2 regions of the Solibacillus ferritrahens genome follow, and region 2 is predicted to be linked to the other one. Evidence: riboswitches for the same ligand, from Rfam matches in the RefSeq annotation. Region 2 holds a riboswitch; the other holds the start of a gene.
The links. Region 2 has a riboswitch for lysine ahead of SNE38_RS12225 (amino acid permease). Riboswitches for the same ligand answer to the same signal wherever they lie in the genome.
Positions count from the first base shown of each region.

Region 1: it holds a riboswitch for lysine, as region 2 does, so the genes downstream of both, SNE38_RS15860 (aspartate kinase) here and SNE38_RS12225 (amino acid permease) in region 2, are expected to answer to the same signal.

Region 1 covers NZ_JAXCLE010000019.1:25,832-30,629, forward strand. The annotation lists gene SNE38_RS15845 (electron transfer flavoprotein subunit alpha/FixB family protein) at 1-31, shown strand, start outside; gene trxA (thioredoxin) at 204-518, shown strand; gene uvrC (excinuclease ABC subunit UvrC) at 618-2,405, shown strand; lysine riboswitch at 2,442-2,620, shown strand; gene SNE38_RS15860 (aspartate kinase) at 2,714-3,946, shown strand; gene SNE38_RS15865 (YslB family protein) at 4,072-4,488, opposite strand; gene SNE38_RS15870 (succinate dehydrogenase cytochrome b558 subunit) at 4,761-4,798, shown strand, end outside.
Region 2 covers NZ_JAXCLE010000011.1:92,397-97,194, forward strand. The annotation lists gene SNE38_RS12220 (RNA 2'-phosphotransferase) at 89-820, opposite strand; gene SNE38_RS12225 (amino acid permease) at 1,125-2,582, opposite strand; lysine riboswitch at 2,677-2,857, opposite strand; gene SNE38_RS12230 (CynX/NimT family MFS transporter) at 3,004-4,203, shown strand; gene SNE38_RS12235 (restriction endonuclease) at 4,265-4,798, shown strand, end outside.

The DNA of each region.
Region 1 (4,798 bases), on a different contig from region 2:
AGAATTTAAAGCGCTTAAAGTAAACGCATAATAAGTAAGCTTCCCTCTTTTGAGGGAAGCTTTTTATGTCCGAAATAAATGGGAAAAACATGAAAAAAGACGGTGAAATATCCTGCGTTCATATTCCCGAGCATTTTACTACTTTTTAAATGGCAAAACATGCTATACTACAACCATATGTTATTGAAGGAGGCTATTTTATTATGGCAATTGTACACGGTACAGATCAAACTTTCCCACAGGAAATTTCAAACGGCACAGTTTTAGTAGACTTTTGGGCTGCATGGTGCGGACCATGTAAAATGATTGCTCCAGTTCTTGAAGAATTAGATGCAGAAATCGGTAACGATGTAAAAATCGTAAAAGTGGATGTAGATAACAACCAAGGCACTGCTGCAGATTATCAAATTATGTCAATCCCATCATTATTATTATTTGTTGATGGTGAATTAAAAGCAAAAACTGCTGGCTTCATGCCAAAAGAAGCTTTAATCGACTTTATTAACGATAACAAATAATTAAATTGTAAAGCCGTATGCCTAATAAGGTGTACGGCTTTTTTCTTATAGGACTATAAGTTAAAATAAAGTGAATGACATATCCAAATGGGTGAGAATATGAATGCAAATATTAAAGCAAAGCTAGAAATATTACCGAATGAGTCCGGCTGCTATATTATGAAAGACCGTCAAGGCACAATAATATATGTCGGCAAGGCGAAAGTATTAAAAAACCGAGTGCGTTCGTATTTTACAGGCAGCCATGATGGTAAAACAGCGAGATTAGTCAGTGAAATAGAGGACTTTGAATATATTGTAACTTCAAGTGATCTTGAAGCACTTATACTAGAGCTGAATTTAATAAAATTACATGATCCGAAATATAATGTGAAGTTAACAGATGATAAAACATATCCTTATATAAAAATAACGAATGAACGTTACCCTCGAATAATAACAACTAGGAAAGTAAAAAAGGATAAGGCAAAATATTTTGGACCTTATCCAAATGCGTATGCTGCCAATGAAACGCGGAAATTGCTCGATCGTTTATATCCACTTCGTAAATGTACACATCTGCCAAATCAAGTATGCCTGTATTATCATTTAGGGCAATGTTTAGCCCCCTGTGTAAAAGACATTGAAAAACAAGTATATGATGAAATGATTGGTGAAATTTCAAAGTTTCTAAACGGTGGTGTCGAAGAGATTCAAAATGACCTTCAGCAAAAAATGCTGGATGCCGCCGAAAAGCTTGAATTTGAACGGGCCAAGGAATTCCGGGATTTAATTGCACATATCGAGCAGGTTATGCAAAAGCAAAAAATAGTATCGGATGATTTGAGCAATCGAGATGTATTTGGCTATGCGGTCGAAAAAGGCTGGATGTGTGTACAAGTATTTTTTGTACGGCAAGGAAAATTAATTGAACGTGATGTTTCCATTTTCCCTATTTATAACGAGGCGGAAGAAGAATTTTTAACATTTGTCGGACGTTTTTACGAGCAGCCACATCATTTACTACCAAAAGAGATTTTCGTACCAAAGACAATTGATGGAACGATTTTGCAAAAGCTTTTAAATGTAAAGGTACAAACCCCAAAGCGCGGAACAAAAAAAGAGCTGGTCGATCTAGCGATGAAAAATGCCAATATTGCAATACATGGGAAATTCCAGTTAATTGAGCGGCAGGAAGAACGAACAGTAGGAGCTTGTGAAGCACTTGCCGAAGCTATGCAAATTCCATTGCCACTCCGTATAGAAGCTTTTGATAATAGTCATATGCACGGTGCGGATCCTGTTTCTGCAATGGTTGTTTTTGTTGACGGGAAGCCTGCAAAAAAAGAATACCGGAAATATAAAACGCGGGAAGCCGCAAAACATGATGATTATGGCGCGATGCAAGAGGTCATTCGTCGTCGTTATACACGAGTATTGCGGGAGAATTTACCACTACCGGACTTAATCCTAATTGATGGGGGAAAGGGACAAATGGAGGTCGCAAGAGAAGTAATTGAAGATGAGTTAGGATTAATGATCCCAATAGCAGGTCTTGCAAAAGATGATAAGCATAATACATCACAGCTGTTGTTTGGTGCTCCACCGGAAGTTGTACCTTTAAAACGGACAAGTGATGGATTTTACTTATTGCAGCGTATACAAGATGAAGTACACCGGTTTGCCATTACATTTTTGCGTCAACAACATCAGACGAATGCAATTACATCCGTACTTGATGGCATTGCAGGGGTAGGACCTAAACGTAAACAACAACTTATGAAGCATTTCGGATCGGTGAAGAAAATTCGTGAAGCAACTGAGCTGCAATTGCAAGAAGCCGGTGTCCCTGCAAAATTAGCAGAAGTGATTTATCGCCATTTTCACGAAGCATCATTGAATAAATAATAAGGTTATGTTACTATAAATGGTAATTCAATAGTTACTAATGATAGAGGTGCAGTATTAAAGAGTAAATTGCTCGAGGAAGAACAATTCCAGCGACAGCAATTGAAAGGGAATTCTGCCGAAGTGAAATGCGTATTGTTCACGTGTTTTGCTGGTTTTACATTTAAGAAATGTAAGATTGTCAGAACTTTATGTTCTGGAGAGCTATCCTGAAAAGCATATAAACTTTTATTTGTATTGACGGCGACTTTCCATGAACATATGGAAAGTCGTTTTTTTTTATGCGCAAAAATAAGGAGTGGAAGAGATTGCAAACAGTCGTAGTAAAGTTTGGTGGACCTATGTTGGCAACAACAGAAAAAATAGTACAGGTTGCAAAAAAGGTGATAAAAGAGCAAGGTCGCGGCATAAACTTAGTCGTTGTCGTTTCTTCGATGACACCCATTCGTCAAAATTTACGCCAATTTGCAGCGGAAATTACGCATGAACCGTCGAAGCGTGATATGGATGCATTAATCGCTACAGGAGCGCAGTTGACTAGTGCCCTTCTTGCAATAGCGATTCAAGAGCATGGTGGGAAAGCAGTTTCACTTGTCGGTTGGCAGGCAGGTATTCAAACGAATGAAAAATATGGTAATGCCCGGATTGATTTTGTAGATAATAAACGTATTGAAAAGCATTTTGAATTAGGAGAAATCGTTGTTGTATCAGGTTTTCAAGGAATAACAGAGACCGATAACATTTCGACATTAGGGAAAGGTGGATCTGAAACTTCCGCTGTTGCATTAGCGGTTGCTTTAAATGCGGAGCGTGTCGATATTTATTCATCGGTGGAGGGTATTTATACGGCAGATCCTCAGCGTGTTGAAAGTGCTACAAAACTTTCTGAGATTTCATATGATGAAATGTTGGAGTTTTCAAATTTAGGTACTAAAATTTTGCATCCTCGTGCGGTTGAGCTTGCAAAAAAATACAATATGCCAATCGTTGTACGCTCAGCTAAAGAGGATGTAGAAGGTACATTAATAAAAGGGGATGTAGACATGGAAAAGAATTTACTTGTGCGCGGGGTGGCATACGAATCTGATATTATTCGTTTAACAATTGGATATGATTCATATGAAACAGCGTCATTAGCCGAAGTATTTAGTGTTTTAGCAGAAAATGATATCAATGTTGATATTATTGTGCAGGCAGTAATTGATGGGATAAAGCCTACTATTTCCTTTACAATATCTAAAGTAGAGTTTGCAGAAGCTTTACGTGTATTAGAATCGAGTAAACTGTCACTAGGATTTAGTTTTGCAGATTTTGAAGTCGGTTTGGCTAAAGTATCGATTATTGGATCAGCGATGGCTTCGAATCCAGGAGTTGCGGCACGCATGTTTGCGCGTCTAGGACGTGAGCATATTCCGGTTAAAATGGTTAGTACATCTGAAATAAAAGTGTCAGTCGTTGTTCCACAAGAAGATATGGTGTATGCTGCAAACGCTTTGCATGAGGAATTTAATATAGCAATGAAGGAAGTTCCGGCTTCATAAAATAAGGTAGAAGATAAATTTAGAGCTTTCTTGGTGCTAATTAATAGTGATAATGCTATATTTATGATATTAAAGGAACTAAAAACTGTTGCTTTCTAAAAAAAAGCAACAGTTTTTAGTTATGCTCAAATCTTCTCTTTTAAATCCCACTTTAAAATGAATTTGACGTAATTCTTCTTTTCGATTTTTTCTACATAGCATTCGGTTAAGTAACCGAGTTGCTTTTGTTTTTGCTCGGCCAAAAAGCCAGCCTCTAAACGAAAACAGCGCTGCTCAATATTAATCGACATTTCCTCGGTTGTCATAAGTATGTAATGAAGTTCATCCTTTATTTCTTTATCTAAAATTAACTGACCCCAACCGGCCTCCCCAAAAAATGAAGGAAGCTCATCCATGGCAAATAGCGGAAATTTACGTGCGAGTTCTTTCCCTGCCCAATATAAAACATCTTCCTCATGCTTACCTAAAATCGATGGTAGAAGATGATCGCGAAGGATTTCATATCCAAAACTTGGAATCGTTTTCATTTTGTACCCCTCCATATTAAAAACCTCTTTCATAAATTTTCTTATAATTTTCATTCTTTCAGGAAGAAAATAGTTATAAGTAGAAAAAACTGGACTTTAAATAGCATAAATCCGTCTTTAAAATGATTATAAAATATCCCTCGTTACCTTGACGCTAGTATCTGTTGAGAGTACAATGGACATGTCATAATATTGTACCATGATGAAATGCGCAGTCAATAACACAACGTTTACAATTTTGAGGCGTTGCACATTGTGTATTTCAAGTACTAAGGGGGGTAACAGTTTTGTCGAAAGATCGTGAATTTTTATGGCGCCGCTTACA
Region 2 (4,798 bases):
TATTGCAATAATCTCACAAAAGTAAAACTATTCTTATTTTTCGGAAATTTGAACAAAAAAGTGATAATACCGAAGTGAATGTTCGGCTTTAGGCTTTTACCAATAAATTCTTGGCTAAATTTTCTTTGAATCGTTCGAAATTTTTCCCCTCAGAGCCAAAATAGCTCATACTACGTGTTACAAAAACGAGGGTCTTCTTTCCATTACCATAACTCACCTCAGCAATTGCACCCATTTCCTCCAGAACTTGCACTTTCATCTCATCTTCATTGAAAATAACAATATTCTCTGCATATAGAGTTTTAAATTGATTGAAGGTAGCTGACCCTTGTAAAATAATGATTTCCGGCTGAAACTCTTCCATTACTTCTTTGAAAATTGTTTGCCCGCGTTCAAAATTAGCGGCATCTTCTTTTTTTGCATTTTTTGCATGATCTGTCAATTCTATTTGATACGTATTTAAAGAAGTATAAATAAGCGATTCGTTATAATGCTTTTTTAGCCATGCCTCAAATTGTAAAGAACCTTTAAATTCACGAGGGGCTCCCTTTATTTCACTCAAATAAAGCTCTTTTAAAAGCTCTCTATTTACTAATGACTCTGCAAAAATCTGTTCACTTCTATCTTCTACTTTAAAAAAGGGTACTGCGTTTGTGCTGATTAGGAAAATTCGTGATTTGTAGGGATTTCCATTTGTTAAAAACGGACGAAACGCTACAATTTTTCCATCTTCGCCCATTAACCATTGATGCATTTTCTTATATAAACCTGTTGAAATAGGCATTCCTAACACTTCCTTATAACTATAGAGATTTTTCATTTCTTCTATAATACCATTCCTTCCTTTTAAAGTATAAAAGTTAGGCTAAAGGGCATTTCATAATCGAGAGCAAAATTATTTTCACCGCTACATTTGCGATAATAGACACTTAAATACATATATTCGCCACCTACATGAACATTTTAGACACTCTGTTTCACTTAATAGACACTCTCCCTTACATATTCGTCACTTCGTTCTCCTTAATGTCCACTTTCAAAACTAATTAAATTAAACAGCACAAGCTCCATTCACTCCACAAAAAAAACGCAATGAAAGCTGATGCTAACATTACGTTTTAATCTTATTTATTTGATAAATCACAGTCCATTAAAGGAACGATTTTTGTTTTATGTTTTACCTTATAGAAAATCCATAATGAAGCAAATAACGGTAAGCCGATGTATGAAACAACAACGCCATACCAGTCAATTGTCCCGCCCATAAAGGCCATATAGTTTTGACCAAGTACAACAATCATACATAATGCAAAGGCAAACAGCGGGCCGAATGGGAAGAATTTTGATACATATGGTAAATCACTTAATGACTTTCCTTGTGCGACATATGCGCGACGGAAGCGATAATGACTAATCGCAATACCGAGCCATGCAATAAAGCCGGACATACCTGAAGCGTTCAATAACCAAATATATACGACACCATCGCCAAAGAATGAAGCTAAAAATGCTAGTGAACCTACTGCTAATGTAGCAAGTAAGGCATACATCGGAATGCCGCGCGTCGTTACTTTCATAAACAGTTTTGGTGCTTTGCCATCTACTGCTAATTGATAAAGCATACGACTTGCTGCATAAAGACCTGAGTTCCCTGCAGAAAGCATTGCTGTTAAAATAATCGCATTCATAACAGATGCTGCAAATGCGACACCTAAGTTTTCAAATACTAATGTAAATGGACTTGTCGCAATATCTTCTGATAAAAGGCGTGAATCTGTATATGGAATAAGTAATCCAATTGCGCCAATAGCGAAAATGTAAAACAGTAAAATACGCCAAAACACTGATTTTACCGCCTTTGGAATGTTTTTTCCTGGGTCGTCTGTTTCACCTGCTGTTACACCAAGCATTTCCGTACCTTGGAATGAGAAACCAGCTGCCAAGAAAATACCGAATAGTGCCAGGAAGCCCCCGTTAAATGGTGCATCTCCTGCAAAAAAGTTCGTGAAGCCCACCGGGTCATTCCCACCTAAAATTCCGAAAATCATTAAAAAGCTGACAATGATAAATACAATAACCGTTGCAACTTTAATCATCGCGAACCAATATTCTGCTTCACCAAAAGCTTTTACAGATAACAAGTTAAACGTTAATACGACCGCTATAAATAAAAGCGTCCATACAATCGACGAGCTGTCCGGGAACCAATATTTCATAATTAATGAAACGGCAGCAATTTCCGCCGCAATCGTAATTGCCCAGTTGTACCAATAGTTCCAACCAAGCGCAAATCCTAATGCCGGGTCTACAAATTTCGTTGCATACGTACTAAACGAACCTGATGTCGGCATATAAGCAGCCATTTCACCTAATGACGTCATTAGGAAATATACCATAACCCCGATTAATGCATATGCGAGCAATGCCCCACCAGGACCTGCCTGTGCAATGGCACCACCTGATGCTAAAAATAGTCCTGTACCAATCGTTCCACCTAACGAAATCATCGTAACATGGCGGCTTTTTAATCCTCTTTTCAGCTCGTTTTTATTGCCGAGCTGATCTATTTTAATTTCACTCATGATTATAAAACTCCCTTTTTGTTTTGTTCGGTGAAGTGTAAAAAGAAAAACCACCACAAGTTTTTGTGATGGTTATAATTACACCTCATCAAACTTGAAAGATAGCTCAACACATGCTTACACATGTGACAGTTCTGTTCCTTATCGGAGACAGCCCCAGCGTTATATTTAAGAAGAAAAATAACACTTCGGCAATCATTCCTTTCATAAAGCTTCACAGATTCTTCTCAATCTCCGCTATACTAATTTTAATGATTGCGACCTCTACCCCATACATTTACATGAGGTAATATATTTAATTGAAATAATGATTATTAGTCTAACATAATATTTTTTTGATGGCAACGCGTTGCTATTTTTCAGTTTTTTAAGATTATTCTCACTATTCAACGGCGTTGTTGCAGGAAAAGGAGCCTCATTCATGAATGAACAAAAAATAAACCAAAACAGCAAAAAAATACTATCGAATAAACCACTTCTCTTTTTTATGGTTGCTGTATTCCTATTCGCTACTACTTTACGTACACCAATTACTGTAGTAGGTCCAATCATTTCTTTTATTCGGGATGGCCTCGGCATCTCAAACGTTCTTGCAGGATTTTTAACAACTATTCCGTTAGTCGCGTTTGCTATTGTTTCTCCTTTTGCACCACGCATAGCACGTAAATGGGGTATGGAATGGACTTTATTTTATTCAGTAATTTTACTTTGTATCGGAATATTACTACGTTCAGTAGGTGAAACAACACTTCTGATTGGAGGAACAATTCTTATAGGGATTGCCATCGCTTTTGGAAATGTTCTTATTCCGAGTTATTTCAAATGGAAATTCCCGCTGCATATCGGCTTGTTAACAGGGGTGTATTCCGTATCGATGAATATTTCTTCCGGACTTGCAGCTGGCTTTAGTTTTCCGATTGCCACAAATGCAGGCTGGCAAATGGCTTTAGGCTTTTCGATTGTTTTAGGTGTTCTGACATTAGTTATATGGATACCGATTTTGCGAACACCAAAAGTGGACTTGCATATGTCGACATCACAGACAATGAAAACGCAGATGTGGAAATCACCGCTCGCTTGGGCAGTTGCAGGAGCAATGGGCTTTCAATCTTTTTTATTTTACTGCTCTTCTGCATGGCTGCCAGAAATTTTTGTTAGCCAAGGTTTGGATGCTACCGCGGCCGGTTGGATGGTTTCTGTTATGCAATTTGCACAAATTCCGATGACGTTTGTTATTCCAATTATTGCAGGGAAGCTCATTTCACAGCGTCCAATCGTCATTTTCTTTACGATTTGCTACTTAATTGGCTTTACTGGTGTGTTGATGGAATGGACAAGCCTTGCGATTTTATGGATGATCTTTTTAGGTTTTGCAGGCGGAGCTTCATTTGGTTTAGTATTGATGCTGTTTTCACTACGTACAGAAACTGCTTACGATGCAGCGGAGCTCTCCGGCTTTGCGCAATCAATTGGCTATTTAGTCGCAGCTGTCGGGCCTGTTCTATTCGGTTATGTACATGATTTGACGAATAGTTGGTCCATGCCTCTTCTGTTATTTATTTTGATTTCAGTTTTGTTATTTTTTGCTTCATTTATAAGCGCAAAGAATCAAACAATCTAGCCAAACGTATGTACCCTTTTATGCTATAATAAGGTGAGTAAATAAAAGGAGTACTGAACTATTGCGTAAAAAAAGAAGACGAAATAAAAAAAGGCTGCCGATTATTCCGTTATTTTTCATTACCTTAGCTGCTGCAGTTGGTTTTAATGCAACGAAAACTTTAGAAGGTATGGGTATTGGAATTATCACTTATTTCGTACTCTATATCGGTTTTATAATTTGGCTGAAAACACGAATAATAAGAAAGTTACGGAAATCCGGTATTCGAGAAGTCGACCAAATGAGCGGTGAAGATTTCGAAAAGTTTTTAGGAGAATTGTTTAAACGCCGCGGTTTTAAAGTGAGCTATACTGCAACGAGTGGCGATTATGGTGCGGACCTCATTTTGAAGGATGGGAAAGACATCATTGCCGTGCAGGCAAAACGGTATTCCAGCACGGTCGGTGTAAAGGCTGTACAGGAGATTATCGGTGCGGTGAAAATGTATGAGGCAACAGAAGCATGGGTTGTAACAAACAGTCATTTTACCCGGCAGGCCGAAAAACTTGCAGACATTAATGACGTTTATTTAATCGATCGTGATGAATTAATTCAA